Linked DNA regions of Bdellovibrio bacteriovorus. Each later gene encodes a partner of the first gene's protein in a complex. Links are inferred from orthologs where the notes say so. Each region holds a gene or a part of one and is shown in the gene's direction. Other genes may lie near its edges. The genes, in order: tig and rpsG.

Region 1 (13,016 bases):
ATCGGAATCCTTACGCAGGACTTTATCAAAAACCCTTGGTCCCGCCCATTGCTTGTGCTAGACATATGAGCATTGACAAAACTGAATCATTTTAAGGGGTTCCAATGGCTTTCAACTTATTAAATAAAGATATCGATACACTTACATGCCCGGCTTTGGTCGTGTTTTCTAAAGCGGCGGGGACCAGTTCTGCAAAAGACAAAAAACCAGCTCTCGCAAAAGTGACTCATTCTGAGTTAAACAAAACCTTAGTCGCAACTTTAGAAGAAAAAACCATCACGGGTCGCCACCAAGAATCCATCATCTTCCGTGAAATGAACTTCAAGGGTTTCCGCCACGTCATCGTGATCGGTCTAGGTAAAGAAGCTGACATCACTCATGAAACAATTCGCCAATCCATGGCTACGGCTTATGAAGCCGTTAAATCTTTGAATATCAAAGAAGCGGCGATCCACTTTGACGGCATCACGACGGCAAAACGTGATCAAGCAAGCTTCTTACAAGCTTCGGTCGAAGGCTTGATCATGACTTCATACGTATTTAACGAATTGATGTCCGCGAAAAAAGAAGACAAAGAAATCACTATCCACGTCGTAGCAAAATCAACAGACAAAGCCGCCAAAGACGCTTTCAACGAAGGCGTGATCTTAGCTTCGACGGTGAACTTCTCTCGTCGTTTGGGTGACATGCCAGGTAACTTGATGACACCAACGATCCTTGCTAATTCAGCGGCCGAAGGAGCCAAAGGTGTTGCGAACTTGAAAGTGACTATCTGGGATAAAGCACGCATCAAAAAAGAAAAAATGGGTGGCTTGCTAGGCGTGTCTATGGGTTCTGATCAAGAACCCAGATTCATCATCATGGAATACAAAGGGGCTGCGGCTTCTAAAAAACCCGTGTGCTTCGTTGGCAAAGGCTTAACATTCGATTGTGGTGGTATCAGCATTAAGCCGTCTGCGGGTATGGAAGAAATGAAATACGATATGTGCGGTGGCGCTAACGTGATCGGCACTTTGCTCGCCATTGCTAAGTTGAAACTTAAAATCAACGCTGTTGGTTTGGTCGCTTCCACTGAAAACTTGGTCAACGGTTCAGCCACTAAACCAGGTGACGTGCACACAGCTCGTAACGGTAAAACTTTTGAAATCAATAACACCGATGCCGAAGGTCGCTTGATCTTGGCAGATGCTCTGTCTTACGCGACGGAACTTGAGCCACAAATGATCGTCGATGCGGCGACTTTGACGGGCGCAATGGTGGTGGCGCTAGGTAACACTCATACAGGTTACTTCACTCGCAACGCGGGTCTTAAAACTAAGATCGAAAAAGCGGCTGGCGAGTCTGGGGAATGGGTATGGAACATGCCTTTAACTGACTTCCACGTCAAAGACATGAAAGGCACTTATGCAGATCTTTCAAATATGTCTTCAAGCAAGGGGGCGGGCGCTGCCACGGCAGCGGCGTTCCTAGAACAATTTGTGGGCGAAGGTATTCCTTGGGCGCACTTTGATATCGCAGGAACTGGTTGGGCGGTCGGAAATCGCTTGCCATACTGCCCTAAAAAAGGGGCTTCAGGCGTGATGATCAGAACATTTGTGGAAATTGCTAAGCTTCATGCTTAAAAGTTTTCAACATTTCGAAATAAAAAGGGGCATCATGTGCCCCTTTTTTATTTCCAGCTAAGAACGACCGGATGACCTAGGTATTTTGCGACTTCATCGCTTTCAATGACTAAAGCTTCAGAGCTTTGTTCGTTCACTAATTTCACTGATTTTAAAAGCCAAAGACGAGGCCACGCTTCTGGCAAATTCGCAAAACGAATTGTCACGCCTGAACCTTGATTGAATTGAAACTCTCCGTCCCCCGGACGCTCCCCCAAAATTTTTGCCACTGGAACAAAAAGAGGATTGATCGAAGCTAGGTCGCTGGAATGTTCGCAACGTCCCTCAACTTCCATTTGGGGTTTATCTCCGCCGACCGACACGCCTTCAGCTTCAAAGGTGATCGAGACTTTTCCGAAAGCCTGGCAGGCTGGCTTTTTTTGACCCGTTTCATCGACAAATACAAAGTGTCCGAAACTGAATCTAGCCCCGTCTGCATCTTTTTTAACTACCAGACCGGTCATCATTCTTTGTCTCACGGCTTCTTGCAGGCGTTCGCCTTTAAGATGCGAAAAATCGAAAACGTTTTTCACCGCGGCTGGATCACGATCAATAAAATATTCATCGGTATTGGCGCGCAAAACAGAAAAGCCCATCACAAAACACAATGTGAAGAAAGCAAACACGCTAAAGTATTTTTTCATAGTCCCTCTTGTTTCTTAAGAATACATGAGGTCTGGGATTTGTGCTTTTTTTCCCTGAAGGCCCAAGGCGAAACCTGGACCTTCATCGAGACTTTAGGAATGAGCCTGGCAAGCACTTTGAGGTTTATATCCGCGGAACTGGGCGTGCAGTTCTTCGGCCTCTTTCGCGATGGCAAGCATCCCGATTTTCGCTGTCCAACCATACACATTTTCTTGCGGGCATCCGGGGGTGTCGATAGCGAGATCCGATACGCAAAGACGTTTGTAAACCGCACCGGGGCTATTTAAACTTTCCGTCGAGCTTTTTTCGGCGTGAGTTCTTAAAAAACCACCCGCCAGTTCACAGCCAATCATATAAATCACCGGCTCTGCACTGGCACCATCGGCTTGAACGATCGAAGGAATACCTTCTTGGATAATCACTTCCTCGACGTCTCGACCACCTTTAGCCGCTTTCATTTTTTTGCGCGACTTATAAGACCACTCTTTAACTTCCGCACCCGAGCCCACACGAATCACGGCTAAGCCGTAAGTTCCTGCATTGTTTTTTACAAATACAAAAGGCTCTTGTTCAATACCGCGTTTTTTATATTCTTCGCGAAGTTTATTTAACATCGCATCCACCCGAGCGGCCAAGGCCTCCCGGCTTTTTTCGTCACCGATATCAAAATGCTCAAACAACTCAGTTTCCACACGCAAAAGAAACGGGTCAATTTTAGTAATGGCTGCAAATTCGTCGGCCAGTTCATTGTAGTATTTAAAGTACGTGCTTTTTTTACGTTGAAACCATCCCAATTCGTGGGCCGGATTCATTGGCAAATCCATCACAGATTGAGCCCACTCTTCATAGGCTTCTGAAAAGTCATTGTTGCTGACGATAAGATCCGGCGTGAATGTTGAAAGCAACGACCCGTTTCTGAGTGCTGAGTGAACAATCACTTGGTTCCCAGCGGAACTTGTCATCGTCAAAGGCTCTGGCAATTCACGAGGAATTGCCACCTTAACCGTTCTTCCGGTGGCTTCAATTAAGTTTCTGATGGTGTGGACGTTTTCCCAATAAAACGCGTTGTTAGTGTGCTCTTCCGTCACTAGCAAAATGTTTTTCACGTTCTCGTAATGACCAGAAAGATATCTGTTCATTAAGGCAACGGCTGACTCTTTGTCAGTGGGGCAAATGTTATTAAATCCTGCCGGAAAGATATTCGCGTCTACGTTCGTGATTTTGTAACCAGAATCACGGATGTCGTAACTTGAATATATCGGATAGGATAAAGTCGAAGTTTTCTGCGAAAACCAGGCGCAAATATCTTTCATATTTGCCAAGGTTTGTTGATGCAGAGTTAATTTAGCCATGGCATCTCCTTAGAACGAACTATATTACAGGTTTGGATCCTGCGAGGGAACTATTTTAGGAGGAAGAGGTATTGGTTTCGCCTTTTCCCCGGGTAAAAGCTTATCGGCCTTTACGCGTCCAGCGCGGCGTAAACCATTAAGCTTTTGTGACTCCACCGTCAATCCCGTAGTTTCTTTGGCCGTATATAGAATTTTATCGGATTGGGAGCGAATATCCGTCAGCGTCGCAAAAAAATCTTTTTCATAACCCTCAATTTTTTCACCCGTTATAGGCTTAAAAAGTTCCGCTTGATCCATCAAGTCGTAAAGATCTCCGCCCATTTGAACTTGCTGCGCCAATTCTGCTTCGGACTCAAAAAGAGAAAATAGACTGCGGTAAGTTTCGATAAGTTTTTTTTGCGCCCGCGGTGACCACGTCAGATCATCTAACTTCATGGCCTTGATTAAATAACTTTGCACCCACATCTGCCCTTGAGCAAAAGAGCCGAAATTCTCGCGACTGAGCTGATTCGTAGAAATACTTCCCATCTGAAAATAAGTTTGGGCAAGCCATGATCTTTCTAACGTAGAGCCTCGTTCCTGCATTACTTTAGCTAAACCTTTTTCCGCTTCATTCAAATAGGCTAAGGCTTCCTTTTCACGATCTTGACGCGCATAGATTGCAGAGAGTTTTGCCGGGATTTCGGCTAAAGCAATCTCGGGTGGGAGGTGTTGTCCCAGATTTTTCGCGTCTAATAACGCGGCCAGGGCCTTTTGGTCATCACCCATAGCCTCATAACAAAACGCCGAACGGTACAAAGCCTTTGCTGCAATTTCTGGCTGTAAGCGAAGAGTATTCAGATAAATTTCGCGGTTTAACTCCACCGCTTCATTAAATCGGCCCTGTCCTTCGAACGATTGAGCCAATCCTAACCGTGATGCTTGGTAAAATGTCGACTGAGGATATTTAGTTTGAAAAGTGACGTAGGCTTTTTCACTCTCCTCAAAACGGCCTTTATTTAAAAGGTCTTCTGCTTCGTGAAGATCTTGAGCCTGAGCATTTCTTTGGACTTCTTCAATATTGGCTTCCTTGGCTCGCTCTGCGAAGTGAGCACAACCTACCGACAACACCAAAATAGAAGACCAAAGCCACTTCATTATTTCTTTTCTCCCTCAACCAAAAGTTTTCCTATTTCTTTTAGACCCTCGATATCGGAAATATCGTGAGGCAAATCAGGAATACGGAACACGCGAACGTCTTTGCCTATTGTAGACTCAAAGGATTTATACAGACGATCTTTTTTTAAATAATAGGACCTCATCTCTTCATAGATCTTTTTGATCCCCTGAAAAGACGACTGCGATTCAGACGAATCCACATTTAACCAATAAGGAAACACCCGATTCAGAACCACCGCGCTTAAATGATAGCCGCCTTTACGAATCTCTTTTGAGAAGAACTCGGCCTCTTTTAATTTGGCCTGATCAAAAGAGGTCACCAGTGTAAATTGCGTGAGCGGCGAGGTCATCATGCGATGGACATCGACGGTGCGCTTTAAAAGCTGTTCTTGCCATTGTTCAATGTTGATAAAAAAATCACCCAATTCATGAATGAAGTTTGAGCCGGTCAGAGTCTCTAAAACTTTTAGAACTTGCCTTGTGCCCGTCTGTAACACTTTACCTAAAAAGCCACTTTTTTTGCTGGCAGGATCCCGGAACCACTTCGCCACCCCTTCGGTAAAAAGGGCTGACAGTCTTTGCGGCGCTTGCAAGAAATCCAGAGCGTGCTTTGTCGGCGGAGTGTCTAAAATAATCAAATCAAATTGCTTAGATTCATAAACGGAATAAAGCTTTTCTAGCGCCGTGAATTCTTGTGAACCACTTAAATTCGTTGAAAGCTGTTGATACAATTTATTGTTGTAAATCTTTTTAACGGCTTCACTTTTTTTAGCGGCACGGGCGACAAAATCATCAAATACTTTTTTATGATCAATCACCGAAGCATACAGCTCGCCCTTAAAGTTTTGATTGGGAACTTTGGTGATATCTTTGGTACCTTCAATCCCCAGGGTTTGGGCTAAGCGTTTTGCGGGATCAATGGTCAGCACCAGAACACGTTTACCATCTTGAGCGGCAAGCACCCCTAAAGAGGCCGCCACCGTGGTTTTACCCACTCCCCCGCTGCCCACACAGACAAGGATTTCTGTCTTTTCAATCATGACAACATCCCCGCTAGTTTTTCCACTAAGGCCCAAGGTTGATCTTCTAAAATCAGTGGAAGTTTTTGAACTTTTCCCATACGTGGCGGAATTTTGTTAAGAATCTCTTCCTGATGAGTTTTCTGCGTATACAGATAGCTCGCAAAGCGCCCCACGTCCGAATTTTCTTTTGCCGCTTCGTTCAGCTCTGCCGCAGCCACAGGAACTTGGATGATCTTGTTCATGATAAGTTCCGGGTGAACACCGAATTCTTGGTTTAATCTTTCACTTAACTCTAAAGATTCTTTTAGTGGCAGTTCTTCTGCAAGACTGACGATGTGATAACGACTTAACTCTTCATTTCGCAAACACGCATCGATGCTGCGGCTTTGTTCCCCCATCGGGCCAAACTGCACGGCCTGCGCCATCCCTTTGGGTGCTTCCATCAAAGCAATGAAGTGCCCGGTCGCAAAAGCATCCACCACCAGGCAATCAAAAGGCAAAGGCGGTCCATGTTTCCGAGGGCCACTAGTAACTTTACCTAAGATCGCAAGTTCCGGAAGCCCGGGAGCAACATTGATAAAGGCTCGCATAATGGCGTTTTCAAAAAACAACTTAGCCAAAGTTTCCACCTTGATAAGATGCCGCGCATATTCTTGCAGACACTGCTCCCCGGTCCACAAAGCGATTGAAAGCTGGGGGCGCAACTGTACTGGTTGATATCCAACTTGAGCTAAACCAAAGAAATCCTTATAGAAACTTTGATCTCCAAGTTCGACCAAAAGGACTTTTTTGCCCTCTTGGCTTTTTTTTAGGGCGAGGGCCGCGGCTACCACCGACTTCCCAACGCCTCCTTTTCCAGTCACAAAGTGAATCTCTTGCTTCATAGGTGTTTAGAGTGTCGCTGAGAGCGGAAATATAGGCATTACGCGCTGCGATGAGATTGCGTAAAGTCAGCTCCTCATCTAGTATCCACGGGCTTTAATCAGGAGAAAAAAGAATGAAATCAAATGTTGAGAAGGTCTCAAACCTTTCCCGTAAATTGAACGTTGAAGTTCCTGCAGCCTCTGTTCAATCAGCTTTCCAAAAAATCTTCAGCGGTATCCAACGTGATGTAACTATTAAAGGTTTCCGCAAAGGAAAAGCGCCTATTGCAACCATCAAAAGCATGTACGGCGATCGCGTAAAACAAGACGTTGTCCAAGATCTTATCCAAAAACACTATGTTGAAGCTTTGTCTGAACACAAACTTGAACCCATCAGTTATCCAGAGTTTGAATTCGCTGATGCTGTTGAAGGCAAAGACTTTTCTTTCTCTGCAAATTTTGACATCCGCCCTGAAATCAACTTGAAAAAGTATGAAGGCATGGAAGTAGAAAAAGAAAAATACGAAGTTGACGCTAAAAAAGTAGATCAAGTTCTTGAAAACATCCGCGCTTCTCGCGCTACTTTTGAAACTGTTACCGAAGCCCGCGCAGCTAAAAATGGCGACACGGCAGTCATCGACTTTGAAGGCTTCATGGGCGGAGCTCCTCTTGAAAACGGTTCAGGGAAAGACCACCACCTTGAACTTGGCGCTAAACAATTCATCGACGGTTTCGAAGAAGGCGTTGTGGGAATGAAAGTGGGCGAATCAAAAACAATCTCTTTGAAATTCCCAGATCCATACCACTCTGCAGAGTTGGCTGGTAAACCAGTTGAATTCAAAGTTACCTTGAAAGAAATCAAAGCAAAAGTATTGCCAGAACTAAACGAAGAATTCATTAAATCTTTGGGTGGCCCGGCAGATCTTGAAGCTTTGAAAAAAACAATCACGGAAGATCTAGAGCAAACTGAAAAGAAACGTGTGGAAGATGGCTTTAAAAACCGTCTTCTTAAAAAACTAGTTTCTGAAAACCCCGTGGAAGTGCCGCCTTCATTATTGAAAGAACAAAAAGCATCTTTGATCGAAGACTTCAAAAAACGTATGTCTGATCAAGGCATGACTGAAAACGATTTCGCTTCTTACGTGGAAAAATGGGATGCAGACTTCACTAAATCAGCAACCGAAATGATCCAATCTTCATTCCTTGTGGATGCGATTGCTAAAAAACACGATCTATTTGCGAAAAAAGAAGATCTTGATGCGAAATTCAAAGAATACTCTGCACAAACAGGTATCGATGAAGCGCGCATCCGTGAGTTCTATGGCAAATCTGAACAAGCAAGCCGTTTAACTTACCAAATCACTGAAGAGAAAGTGATCAACTTCCTGAACCAATCAGTGAAAGTTAAAGAAGTTCCAGCAGGAACTTTCAAAGACGAACAAAACTAGTTCGCCTTTTTAATTGAAACTAAAAGGGCTTTTTAAGAAGTCCACCGAAGACCCACTGGAATTTAATCTCCAGTGGGTCTTTTGCATTTTGAGAAGCTAGCTTTAATTTAAAGTGAAAGAAGACGCTCTATACAGGCTTTCTTTGTCTCTCTTTTTCCGTCGATCAACAAACGATTCGCCTTCACTTTGCAATATTCTGCCGCCTCTTTCTTGGTGGGCTTATTTGCAGCTTGCACTGAAATGCTTAACATCATTAGAACTGCCGCAAGGAATATTTTTTTCATAAAGTCTCCTTCGTCTACTTCATCAAAGAATCTAAGAATTCTCTTTTGTATTTTGCGATTTCAAGTTTACGACGATATTGCTTTGGCCATAAACGTGTTTCTTTCGCCAACATCATTTGAGCATCCAGATCCGCCAAACGGCAATTTTTTATATCTTCCGCATTCGCACAATCTTGAATCGCCTTAACCACCAGCTCGCGAGCGGAATTCAGCGCCGTGGTTTGGCGTTTCACGTATTCCTGATAGCGTTCACAGGTCATAAGTGTTCTTTTGTCCTCTTCGTTAAGATCACAAAGTTTTTGAAACTCCGCCACGTAATCATGAGTGACATAACTTCTCATACGGCTAAGATCGAAATCAATTTGGCGGAAAGCGGCGAATAGATCTTTCAGACTTTGGCGTCGGGCCTCGCCCAGCGCCCCCGTATAAGGCTGATCCTTGATCGGATATGCAGCCGTAAGATAATCCGTCACGACCGCGTTCTTTTTTTCAACCTCTTCGATCATGGCCGAGATGGTTTCAAGAATTTTTTCTACATCTTTTTCGGTCTTAATAATACGCGAAGTGGTTTGCAATCCTTCTAAACCATAAGCGTTAATTTGAACCTCTAATGAGCTATAATTAAGCAACTTACTAGCGACACTCATGAATGCCGCCTGGACCGAAGCTGAAAAACCACCCGACCCACCGGAAGCACTCATACCCATGTCCACTTTTTCATAGCTGTAACTGCTGTAATCCAAAGTGCGTAAGACAATATTAATGCCCTGTCCAAGTTTATAACCTGATACAAACTCTTTCCCGCAGCGCTTATAAAATTCTTTGATATTGGTTTGGGCTAAGCGAGCAAATTCAGGTTTCAAAACAGGATTCTTAATATACCAGCGACCATAGTTAGCGATCGCCTTAATACCAACCGTGATTGTATCGCTGCTGATCTTGGTCTGTGCTTCCCGATTGTAGTAAGCTGAGCCAGAATACGCCATATACTGAACACTCGCGGAAAAGCTGGTGTTCGTATATTCATCTAAAGTTTCATAGCTACGGATCACTTCAGATTTTACTTCTACACTTTTTGCACTTTCCGGAACTGGCGTTGAGGCCAGCGTGTCTTCAGAAATCATTTCTTTCCGATCAAAACTTTGCAGGCAAGTGGGAAACAACTGTTCTGTTTCCACGCGAATTCCGGATCCCAGTTGAGCTTCGTTTTTTTCGGTATTTTGCAAAATCGCGGCATTGCCAACCTGGGAAACAAAGACCAAGGCGCCTACGACTGTTTTATTAATTGATATCATTTAAATACTCCTTTTTTGATAAAAGCTTAAATAGCTCATACCAGGCAGAAAAATCATTCGGGCTAATTGATAGCTGACGAACTAGTTTTAAAAATTCTGGATTTTCTAATACGCGGTCTTTCCCACGCAACGGCCAAAAGTTCGTTTCTGGATCCTTGTAGTGACCGCCGCAATAATAATTTTTGAATTTGCCGTCGTAAAAATCCTTCACACGATCAATAGTTCCATCCACACGACGACTTTGCTTGGCAAAGCTTAATGTCCGACGGGATTGTGACATTTGAGAATAGATTACCATCTTAATTCTTTTCAAATACCCGTCCTTTTTATCTTCGCTGATATTGGGATTTTCAAAAAAATCAATCGAACGCCCCACCGATTCAAGTGATCTTTTCAGCTCCGTGCGATCGCACGAAAAGAAAGTTTTTAAAACTTCATAGTCTTTTGAGTAATCCGAAGAGACATTTGCGAAAGCCCCGAGGTCCAGATTAATTTCGTAGTACCCGCCTACTCCTCGCGCCGCCATGTCCTGGATAAATTTGTATGGAAAGAGGTAGTATCCCGGAAGTATTTTTTTGCTAATCTTTCTGCGAAACTTTGCTAAATCGCCCCTCTCGGCATCGCTAAGATTGCCTTCATCAACCACCACCGCTCTTAGTGCATGAGCACCATTCCACGTATTACGAACAATTACTCCACCCAGGTCGTCATCAAATCCCACCACAGCAATGGAATGATTCGAAGTTTTTAATAATGATTCGTCTGTTTGGTAAGGAGCTGCTAGCAACCCTGTAACTGGGCTAAATTTATACATGAATGCCGAGTCAAACGACAGGGTCACCATTCTTCCAGATCTTACGACATTAAAAAAATCATTCACTGAACGGGTGTTTGAATGACCTGGTTTGAAAGACCAAAATGAACTTGAATAGCGAAAGTTTTGAACTGGGACCCGGTCGTCATAAATACCCATATCCTCAATTTTAGGTCGCAACCCCTTACCGCTCCCTCCTTGAGTAGATAAAGAGGATTCAACGACTCCCTCGAGATCCTCAGGTAAGAGGTATTCTGGGATAACGCCGCTATATCTATTCACTAAAGCCATCGAGGTCGCCGTCATATCAAGGCCCGCATCGACTTTTTTTGCGTCCTCACGATCTTTCCAAATAAAGGCATGCAAATGCTGTAAAGATGCACGGAAAAAAAGTCCATGGTTCGCCAGCTGATGTTCAATGGCTGTAACAAAGGATTCTGCCTGACAAGATCCAACATCTTGATTTGAACCAAACGTGCGGGCCGGGATATTTTTAGGATAACGGGAATCCGCGAAAGCAGGTTGCATGGCTCCTAAAACCAACAACGACATAATTATCTTTTTCATTTTTGATCCTCACATTTTACAAAATTCGCAAAGCCGATGGCTCTGCCACATAGATCTTTTTTTGATTCATCATCTAACTTTTCCAAGACCGAAGACACATAGGCCCTGCGCTCTGTGATTTCTGCTTCTAGCAACGTTAGGAACTGCTCTTTTTGATCGGCATGTTTCTGTTGGAATTCAGAAATTTGCTGAATATAGCGTTGACACCGATCATTTGAAACCTTCGTACAGCCTTCCGTCGCCACAGCATTATTTAAACGAAAAAGACGGAATACATCGGAACTAACGGCCCTTAACTGACTGGTAACCTCGGATTCTTTTTTACTGAATCTTTCATACATTTCTGTCATGGCCTGATTTATGTCAGAGGGGCACTCCTTATTTTGGCTTACCTGAAAGCTCACACTTGTAGGGTAATTCAAATTAATGGTTAAAAGTGTCAGCTGAGGGGTGCGCAACTCAGCGAAACCTTGATGCCTTTCAGTAAGTGTGCTGAATTCCTCTTCGATTCCGCGATACAGTGGTAACTCAAATGTCGTCGCATCAATTTCGCCCATCGCTCGGCTCATATCAGCCATGCACGACTTAGAAATAAATTCAGGCTCATAACTTACATCGATTTTCTTGTATTGCATGTGGTGTCGGATCTCGTGCGGTAAGGTTCCCGGTTCAGAAAGAACACTTAAACCGATCATGCGATAATAGTTGAAGTAAACTCCCGATACATTCGCTGCAGATCTTGAAGATAAGAAGCCGATACGTAATCCACTTTTTTGGGCCGCTGCCACTTCCTGCCAGAATTTTTTGGTCAAGATCGCCATAGAATAGCGACCCGGCATCAATACTTGATCCAACTCTTGAAGCACTTTCGGCGGAATGGGCTTTAGTTCATAAATCACATACTGCTCATAAACCGACCTAGCCGCCTTCAATCCTTTACCTGGCGTAAACCAACCATGAATTTGCGGTAAAATAACTTCCGCCGTCCATACTGGATCGTGGTCACTTTTATCTGTGGCCTTAATCAAGTTTTTTTCATAGCTCACTTGAAGGGTTTTAAGTTCTTCAGTGGTGATAGCTTTTGACTCTTTGGCCTTGGTATTTGAAACGCCGTCAGAGTTTGGAGTACATGCTGTCAACAGTATCGCACATAAATAAGGGGCTAGGTTCATCATAAAAAATCCTTATTGTCCAAGAACGAAAGTTTGAATCCAGTCAGAATACTTTTTCGTTTTACGGAATTTATTAGAGTTATCTACGATAATGAGATTACCGCCACTAACTGCGGCCGCTCCAACAAGAACACTGGGAACATCGCCACCGCCACCACCACCTGCTCTAACAAGAACTGAAGGCACTTCAGTCGCACCGGCCTCTACACCGTTCACCGAGATGTCGTCTTCTAAAGGCGCAATACGTGAACTTACTTTTTCGATGTATTGAGGTTCGGTACAAGAATTTAAAGAGTTAAAATATTGATATTCGTTAGATGCAAAGCTCGCAAAGTTAAGATCACCCGGGACAGTCACCATCTGTGAAGCTTCACGGTATTCCTTAATCACACTTTCAACCGCCGAGGGAAGATCCTTACGAGTCGCGATGACAATGCGGAATGAGCGATTTAAGCTGTCGCGTACGTTGGCAAACTCTTTCATTGATTCTGGTTCACGCGCGTCTGGAGAGTTTTCGATGCTTTGATAAACTCTGTCACCCCATTGCATAAAAAGCGAAGCGGCACAGATAAAAGAAATATCAGCCCCCCCTTCGATATCTAAAGGCATGCGCATTCCGGCGTCTTTGTGACGGTCAATTAGAATACGTAACGCTGATTTGGCTTGGGTACGAATCGGAGCTTCTGCTGAGGCGGCTTGGCCTGTAGCGATTAAAATGCTTAATAGGACGGAAAA
Region 2 (8,559 bases), 750 kb from region 1 along the record:
ATGCTACGTAAAGTAGAAATCAGAGACGCTGGTGACAGCCGTTTCTTGGCGGGTGAGCAAGCAGAACGTTACGCGTTCCTTGAAGAAAACGAACGTATTAACCGCGAAGGTGGACAGCCAGCAACGGCGACTCCGCTTCTTCTAGGTATTACCAAGGTTTCTTTAAGCACAGACAGCTGGATTTCAGCAGCCTCTTTCCAAGAGACTACAAAAGTCTTGACGGAAGCGGCGATCAACTCTCGTACGGATCATTTGCGTGGTCTGAAAGAGAACATCATCATGGGTCGTTTGATCCCTGCTGGTACCGGTCTGACTTCTTACAAACGTTGGAAGGTGTCTGTGGCTGAAGATGACGATACTTCATTCGTGGCGTTGCCAGGAATGGGTGCATCGGCACAGCCTCAAGGGTAGTTTTCATGAAAAGCCCTGGAATTTCCAGGGCTTAGATAAAACGGCCGGAAACCTCATCTCACAGCGGTTTTCAGGCCATTAAAAATTAATAACTAAGTCTTGACCCGGGCGCTTTGTGAATGTAATTTCCAGCGTCCTAAGAAAAGACGGATTTGTATAAATTGTTTAAGGGGTTTTAAACGTGCCTACAATTAACCAGCTCATCAAAAGTGAGCGTAAAGTTCAAAAGAACCAAACAAAGTCTCCAGCATTGGTGGCTTGCCCTCAGCGCCGTGGTGTTTGCACTCGTGTTTACACGACAACACCAAAGAAACCGAACTCAGCTCTTCGTAAAGTAGCAAAAGTCCGTCTTTCTAACGGTTTTGAAGTGATCTCTTACATCCCAGGTATCGGTCATAACTTGCAAGAGCATAGCGTGGTCTTGATCCGCGGTGGTCGTGTTAAGGACTTGCCGGGTGTTCGTTACCATATCGTTCGCGGTGTGTTGGATCTTCAAGGTGTGAACGGACGTCTTCGTTCTCGTTCAAAATACGGTACTAAGAGACCTAAGAAATAAGGATTGAGAAATGTCACGTCGTAAAAAGACCTTTAAAAGAGAAATCATTCCAGATCCAGTTTTCAAGGATCTAGTAGTAGCTAAGTTCGTCAATAAAATGATGTACGATGGCGCAAAAGCAACTTCTCAAAAGTTGTTCTACGGAGCTTTGAAAGAGCTTGAAGGAAAAATTCAAGGTGAAGAGCCAATGAATGTTTTCAAAAAAGCTTTGGAAAATGTGAAGCCTTCTATCGAAGTTCGTTCTCGCCGCGTAGGTGGAGCAACTTACCAAGTTCCAGTAGATGTTCGTCCATCTCGCCGTCTTGCTTTGGCAATGCGTTGGTTGGTTGAATACTCTCGCGAGCGTGGTGAAAAAGACATGGCTAAGCGTTTGGCTGGCGAATTCGTTGATGCTTACAACAATCGTGGTAACGCGATTAAGAAGAAAGACGACGTTCACCGTATGGCTGAATCGAACAAGGCTTTCTCTCACTACAACTGGTAATCTAGTTTAATGTCAGCTAAAGATCCAAAAACAGTAGCTGATCTCAAGTTCACTCGTAATATCGGCATCATGGCTCACATCGATGCCGGTAAAACGACCACCACCGAGCGCATTCTTTACTACACAGGTAAAAGTCATAAAATCGGAGAAGTTCATGATGGCGATGCCACCATGGACTGGATGGTTCAAGAGCAAGAACGTGGTATTACTATCACTTCGGCCGCGACCATGGCGTTCTGGAAAGATCACAGAATCAACATCATAGATACTCCCGGACACGTGGACTTCACCATCGAGGTGGAGCGTTCATTGCGTGTTCTTGACGGAGCTATTGCGGTTTTCGACGGCGTCAACGGCGTAGAACCTCAATCTGAAACTGTATGGAAACAAGCCGATAAATACAAAGTTCCGCGCATTTGTTTTGTGAACAAAATGGACCGTGTCGGAGCTGACTTTGTGATGTCTTTCGGGACGATCAAAGACAAATTAAACGCCAATCCAATTCCTGTACAAGTACCTATCGGTATGGAAGACACCTTCCGTGGCGTTGTAGATCTATTAGAAAATAAAGCTTACATGTGGGATCAATCCGGCATGGGAGATAACTTTGAAGTGCAAGACGTTCCTTCTGACATGAAAGAAGACGTCGCTCGTTTCCGCACTGAAGTTGTCGAGAAAATCGTTGAATTCGACGATGCACTTTTAGAAAAATATCTGAATGGCGAAGAAGTGTCGGTCGCTGAGCTTAAAGCCGCTCTTCGCAAAGGCACTTTAGAATTAAAAGCCTTCCCGGTATTCTGCGGAGCTGCTTTTAAAAATAAAGGTGTTCAGCCACTGCTAGATGGCGTGATCGATTATTTGCCATCACCTATTGAGGTGCCGGCGATCGTAGGTCATGATCCTGCGAAACCTGAAAAAGAAATTATCTGTAAAACAGAGTTTGACGCCAATGTGGCAGCGTTGGCATTTAAAATTGCCAATGACCCATTTGCGGGAACTTTGACTTACATCCGTGTTTACTCTGGCGAAGTGAAAGTGGGCGACCAACTTTTCAATCCTCGTACAGAGAAAAAAGAGCGCATCCAAAAACTAGTGAAAATGCACGCCAACTCTCGTGAAGAAATCCAAAGCCTTAAAGCGGGGGATATCGGAGCTGTGGTAGGTTTGAAGTTCACAGCAACGGGCGACACTTTGTGTGAAACTTCACACGCAGTGGTTCTTGAGTCGATCACTTTCCCTGAGCCTGTTATTTCTGTGGCGATTGAAGCGAAGTCTTCAGCGGACCAAGAAAAAATGCTTCAAGGTTTAGATAAGCTAGGTAAAGAAGATCCATCGTGCCGTTTGCGTAACGATCCTGAGACAGGGCAGATTCTGTTGTCTGGGATGGGTGAATTGCATTTAGAGATTTTGGTCGATCGTTTGTTGCGTGAACACAAAGTTCAAGCCAATGTCGGTAAGCCCCAAGTTTCTTACCGTGAATCGATTTCTGCTTCTGCCACTTCTGAATTCATTTACGAACGTGAAGTTGCGGGTGAAGCGCAGTTCGCTAAAGTTTCTTTGACGATTGATCCGATTTCTCAACATGACGGAATCCAATTTCAATCGAAAGTTTCTATTTCTAAAGAGTTCAACCAAGGTTTCTTAAAAGCGATCGAAAGTGGCTTTAAAGAAGCAGCGGAAGTGGGTCCTTTAGCAAGTTATTCGATGATTGGTATCCGCGGGACTTTGAATGCTGTTGAAGTTCGTCCGGAAGCCTCTAGCGAAATGGCCTTTAAAGCGGCGACCAGCCTAGCGTTCCGTGAGGCCGTGAAAAACGCCCAAGTGGAATTGTTAGAGCCTATCTTTAAGCTGGAAGTGACTTGCCCGGATGAATTCGTGGGTAACGTTGTTGGCGATTTAAATTCTCGTCGTGGAAAAATCCTGACGATGAATGCAAAAGTCGGTGGCGGTCAGGTGATTTCTGCCGAAGCTCCGTTATCTAACTTGTTTGGTTATGCGACGAACGTGCGTTCGTTAAGCCAAGGCCGTGCAAGTTTCAGTATGGAATTCTTGGAATATGCAGTCGTACCACCAAAAGTTAAAGCTGAGATCCTTCACAAAATGGGCCGTTTTTAGTCGGTAAAACCGAGCATTGTCGACATACAAGTGAGACGTCCTCATTTACTTTTAATTCACTAGCATCGAAAATAGAACCCAGAGATAAAATTCGGAGGGTTCTACGATGCAGAAAAGTGGACACGGGTATTGGCTGTTGCCGTTTTTACTCTTCCTCACCCTTTCCTGCACTCAGAATTCATTTTTTCCAATTCCGTGGACGACCACGCCGAACCCTAATTTAGGACCTTTAGCCGAGCCGGCGGATTTTGGTTTCCCGGTTCCCAACCCGGAGCCTACTCTTCCTTCGGGCGTCGACATCTATCAGCCTCCTTCACTTGAAACAAAAGATACCGGTCCACTTATAGCGGAGATGTTGCGTACTGCGGGCGCGGATGAAACTTTCACCCTGGCTGGTGAAAATTTTAGTTCGGGGATGAAGTTCGAAATTTTCTCTCAGACAATAAGTTCAGATCGCGCGACTCAATCCGTAGCGCCTCTTTATACAAATACCAGAACGGCTTCAACCACGGTCCCTGGCGGATTGCCATGGGCGATGTATCTGGTGTGGCCCCATGATGGTGACGTGCGCGGAAAGGCCTTCGCCCTCAATCGCACCGAAGGCTGGTGGGTCGGTCCCAAAAAGGCGATCGCAGGTCAGACTATTTCCATTTTTGGTCGTAATCTATCTTACGGCAACGGCACTTCAACTTCGTACGTTTATGTGAAGCCCGCGAATGCTGAGGGTTCTTGGGTGACGCCTACGACAGTGAACCCGTATAAAGTGGATTTTGTGGTGCCCAACCTTGCCGCGGGAACTTATGAGCTGTGGATTCACAACGGTCATGGCGGACGTTTTGGTTGGAGTGGGCCTTTGACTTTAAATGTTTTAGCGACGTCACCGTGGGCGGGAGTTGAATCCCAAACGTTCAATGTGAAGAACGCACCTTATAATGCTGTCGGTGATGGCGTGACGGATGACTCGGTCGCTATTCGCAACGCGATCATTGCCGCCGGCAACTCAGGGGCACCGGCGACGGTATATTTACCCGCCGGGACCTATGCGGTGAGTGAGAGTTTCTTTTTACCAGCGAAAACTCGTCTGTTAGGCGCGGGCCGAGACGTCACTAGTTTAAAAATGACGATCCCTTTACCCACTGAAAATGGATTTATAAAAAACATCGGCAGCGGCATCGTGATTGAGGGTATTGAAATTGATGCTGACGGCATGATTGCCGCGAATGGCGAAGCTTTGATTTACATGTCGGTAAATGATCTTAAGATCATCAACTCGCGCTTGAAATCTCGCGGTGGCAAAGTCTTCGAGGTTGGCAACGGATGTAATAACATCCTGCTGGATGGCGTGGACTTTGTGGGGGCGGGAAGTTTTTGGGCTTCGGCTTCGCAAGTGTTTATTAATAACACGACTTTTCGCCTGACGAATGACGCCGAAAGTGGGGTGTCGTTATGGGGCGGGAGAGAGATCGCCCTGACCAACAACGATTTCTCTAATTTCGATGAAACACAAGCGGATGGTCACGGGATCGGTCGCATGTTCGTCTCCCAAGGTCACTTCGGCAGTTTACGTAATGCCTACTTTTCAGGTAATGCTTCTCACAATTATGCACCTCGCGATTGTAATTTTGTAGATTGCAATATGGGCGAACAAATTCTTTTTGAATTTGGAGGTGGTGAATACAAAACGGCAGCTACCGCCGTGGGCGCAAGTTCAGTGACTTTTGCTTCCGTGACTTCAGATCCAACAACGACCGAAGGCGGCTTAGATATCACCATCACCAGCGGCAAAGGTTTAGGACAGCATCGACGAGTTGTTTCAGTTGCGGCCGGGGTGGTGACCGTCGATCGAGCATGGACGATTGCGCCGGATGCGAGCAGTAAATTTTTGATCAACGCAGTTTCGGAAAAAACGGTCGTATATAATAATACATTTCAAGGTCGCACGACTCACTCCACCCATGATTCAGCCTCAACGGCGGTGAATGTTTTTGGCAGCAGTGTTGATGCGATCGTTGATAAGAATACGATCTCTCGCATGCGCCACGGTTTGATGATTGTAACCCACGTCTCAAATATGGCCGGTAACGGAGCGCCACTTTATTTTTCTTTAACAGCTAACAACACGATCACGGATGGAAATAATGGAATCTACACCGGGATGGTTTACGGCTATGACTCTTCTCTTGATTGGGGAGCGATTGGAAACGTTTTTCGCGGTAACACGATTAACGGCATGACGAACATGGGAATCGCCTTTGATCAATGGGATTCCGCAGGTGGCAACATCGATTCTCATATTTTTGAAAAAAACGTTTTAACCAACGTCCACTATGGTTTGATCTCGGCATTAAAAGTCATTTGGGAGACGGGCACCTTTGATTCCGTTCCCATGAATGGTACAAAACTCACGGGAACTGTCCTGCGATCGAATTCGATTTCCAGAGGCTCAGCCGTTCAAGCGGGTTCTATTGGTTTTCGCACCGAAGCCGCCAGCACTTGGATTAATCGCGCCACGACATTTCAAGGATTCAATTCGGGAAACACCGGGCCTTAAAACTTATTCAGAGCTTCCTTTAGGAATCACAAAAAGGGTTCTCTTTTTGTTCCAAAGAATTTCCGGAGAAGTTTTGTAAATCTTTGCCGGCGGTACCTCGAGGGTCGAGGCTGTCAGCTGGTAAGCAATGAAATCATCAGGATTTAAACTCCTGGCGGGCTTCTGCGTCTCTTTGCCATTAATATTCATTTTTAGTATTTTGATTTCAGGGGCGGTCGCTAGCAGAGGAGCGATCTTATCATGTAAAAGAATTTCTGTAGTTCTTTTGCGATCTTTTTGTAAATCCAGGAGGCCTGATTCCTCTAATGACTCGAGGCGATCTATCTGCTCGGCATTGATATTTTGGGATTTTATTTTCTTAAGAATTTCTTTTAACACTGGTGCCAGGGTATTTAAGTGGGGTGGAGTCTGTTTTAAGTAAGCCGCCGCTTTTTCCGGTTTTTTATAAGAGGCGTAAATGGAATCTTGAAACATCAAAAGAGTCACTAGCTTTAAGGTCACCCAACCTTGTTCGTCTCGCAGCACAACATTAGAGCCATCGGCAAAGAACTCCAGTTCAATATTTTTTTTGGTGAGATCAACTCTTTCCAGTTTCAAAAAAGCCAAAGCGGGCAGACTTGTCAGCAGTATGAAAAGAAAAAGTACTTTTCTCACTGGACACCACCCTTGGAACTTTGATTTGCTTTCGAATTTGAATTTTTTCCGCAAGAAACATCGCTGGATACTTTGATCAATTGGACGGGGTGGGGGCCTTGTCCCTTAGACGTGAAATACGCTTTCTTATCCAGGTTTTCGCCCGGAGATTTCGAAATGTAAGACGTCATTTCGCTAACGGAAATCATCCCGTCTTTGTCGGTGTCTGCCAAACAAGCTTGGGAAGAGCTTGCGACCTCTTTAATCTTTAAATTCAGCCCTCCGCCTTCAGGGCTGTCCGCAGAAGTGCTGCCATCATTGGTCGAGGTTAAGGCATTATAAGTTCTTGGACCAAATTGTTTGGTTTCCTGACATCCACTGCCACAAGCGTCGATGATGGAAGAAACGTTCTTGCCCGCAAAAATGGCCTCGAGGTCGGTGTCGGTAATACTATTGATTTTTCGACAGGCAAGCCTGCAGTCAGCAAAGTTATGCTTGGGACACTTGGTGATGCATTGATCTGAATTGCCAAACTCCATACCGAACATTCTTCCTTCAACACCCGATTTTGAAACTGGTGTCAGCCCGCGAGTGCCGGGCTTGCGAAGGGCTTCTGCAGGCAAGGCCGCTTCGGTGCCTGCATAGCGGTCGTTGGAAAGGCAATGTCCGTGACCAGAATACATGAAGAGAACATCTGTATAGTTAGATCCCAACATGGCTTGCAGCTTTTTCAGCGCTTTTTCTTTGGGATGGTTGTCGATAAAGAATTTTTCATTGAGTTCGACCGGCTTACAATTGTTATTGGCGGCGATATCTCGATAATTTTTTAGGTCCGCATCGGTGCCCTGCAGGTCTTGTTTAAAGGTCATGATCAGGCAGATCTTGTCGGAATCACCCATCGCAAAAAAAGGAATGAACGCCGACAGGCAAACACACCCAATAAAAGTCCCGATGGATTTAAGTTTCATTGGGATATTATCGGATTTTTGCGTGGCCCTCTGAAGCAAAACAGCGTCTCGGTTTGAGACGCTGTTTAATTTTTGTTCCGAAATATCCTATGGGACAACCATGTCGATTACAAGTCAAGTATGCAGAAGGCTTTGGATAACTGCTTGAATAGATGGATCGAAAAGCTTCAGAGCCTCTGCGCAAGATTCCTCTGCTAGGGACTTTAGATCTATTTGGTATTCTTCAATGGCAAAGCTCAGTAATTCAGCTGATGGAGCGCTATTCTCTATTAAGATTTTCAAAGATAAAATCTTTTTTGTGTTTGAAAGTAACAATCTTTCACAAGTCAGGTGGCGATATTTTTTCTTTACCTCATCGCGAACAAAAAGGGCCGAGGCTGTTGTGAGGTAGAGGACGGTTTCTTGAATTGACAACTCAATCTTCGTCACATGATCAGTGGCTGCTTTTAAGGTTGCGTTGATTTTGGCTATCTCAGTCTGATTTAATCCAGCAATAACATTAATAAATCTTCCGTTAAATCCGGCGATTCTAGCCATTGTACTAATATATAGTCTTAGTAGAGATCTCTGTAAAAGTGCACTCTGAAAACAGGAGTTGATTTCAGCCACTAAGGATTGCTCTACGGAGCACCGTCGCTCGATGATCTTTGAATTTTCCTCAACCAAAATTTTAATTGCCTCTGATCTCGCAAGGAGAACTGCAAAGCGATTTTTTTCCGACTCCGCCTGTTTAATTAGTAATTCGGAAGACTTTCTTTCGAGATCGCTAATTTCGTTTACCAACTTCGCTATTTTAAGTGAGTAGGTTTTAGATACGAGGGCACCCATCATCCCCTGTGCC

Evidence for each region.
Region 2: the proteins of tig (region 1) and rpsG are in contact, whole or in part, in a crystal structure (PDB 3GTY), measured with the Thermotoga maritima proteins. The link is inferred for Bdellovibrio bacteriovorus from one-to-one orthologs. Residues at the interface, in WP_004081061.1 of Thermotoga maritima: Glu122, Val124, Val129, Leu130, Tyr133, Glu188, Gly259, Ile262, Tyr263, Glu266, Ser270, Glu273, Gln274, Glu277, Arg308, Gln311, Ile312, Ser315, Tyr316, Glu325, Arg329, Arg336, Leu363, Phe366, Trp367, Arg373, Leu377, Arg381, Leu384, Glu387; in WP_004081843.1 of Thermotoga maritima: Lys34, Lys52, Lys55, Glu59, Arg62, Gln63, Glu66, Asn67, Lys69, Val71, Arg95, Ala109, Lys110, Lys111, Gly112, Arg113, Pro114, Glu117, Glu121, Ile124, Ala125, Tyr127, Asn128, Asn129, Thr130, Gly131, Lys135, Asp139, Arg142, Met143.

The regions. Positions count from the first base shown.
Region 1 is NZ_LUKE01000001.1:1,175,445-1,188,460, forward strand. What follows is about bases 6,066-8,992. They hold tig (trigger factor), read left to right. Parts: upstream 6,066-6,835; coding sequence 6,836-8,149; downstream 8,150-8,992. Other genes in these bases: AZI86_RS05775 (ArsA family ATPase), read right to left, coding at 6,066-6,722; AZI86_RS19180 (hypothetical protein), read right to left, coding at 8,257-8,433; AZI86_RS05785 (hypothetical protein), read right to left, coding at 8,448-8,992. Also shown: AZI86_RS05750 (leucyl aminopeptidase), read left to right, coding at 105-1,622; AZI86_RS05755 (hypothetical protein), read right to left, coding at 1,670-2,305; gshA (glutamate--cysteine ligase), read right to left, coding at 2,399-3,658; AZI86_RS05765 (tetratricopeptide repeat protein), read right to left, coding at 3,683-4,795; AZI86_RS05770 (ArsA family ATPase), read right to left, coding at 4,795-5,856; more of AZI86_RS05775, read right to left, coding at 5,853-6,065; more of AZI86_RS05785, read right to left, coding at 8,993-9,728; AZI86_RS05790 (hypothetical protein), read right to left, coding at 9,715-11,109; AZI86_RS05795 (hypothetical protein), read right to left, coding at 11,106-12,284; AZI86_RS05800 (hypothetical protein), read right to left, coding at 12,294-13,016. UniProt on the Bacillus subtilis protein: Involved in protein export. Acts as a chaperone by maintaining the newly synthesized protein in an open conformation. Functions as a peptidyl-prolyl cis-trans isomerase.
Region 2 is NZ_LUKE01000001.1:424,181-432,739, reverse strand. The notes cover bases 1-2,714. They hold rpsG (30S ribosomal protein S7), read left to right. Parts: upstream 1-977; coding sequence 978-1,451; downstream 1,452-2,714. Other genes in these bases: fusA (elongation factor G), read left to right, coding at 1,461-2,714; rpsL (30S ribosomal protein S12), read left to right, coding at 593-967; rpoC (DNA-directed RNA polymerase subunit beta'), read left to right, coding at 1-411. In the rest of the region: more of fusA, read left to right, coding at 2,715-3,566; AZI86_RS02090 (glycosyl hydrolase family 28-related protein), read left to right, coding at 3,673-6,117; AZI86_RS02085 (hypothetical protein), read right to left, coding at 6,121-6,771; AZI86_RS02080 (caspase family protein), read right to left, coding at 6,768-7,718; AZI86_RS02075 (hypothetical protein), read right to left, coding at 7,833-8,559.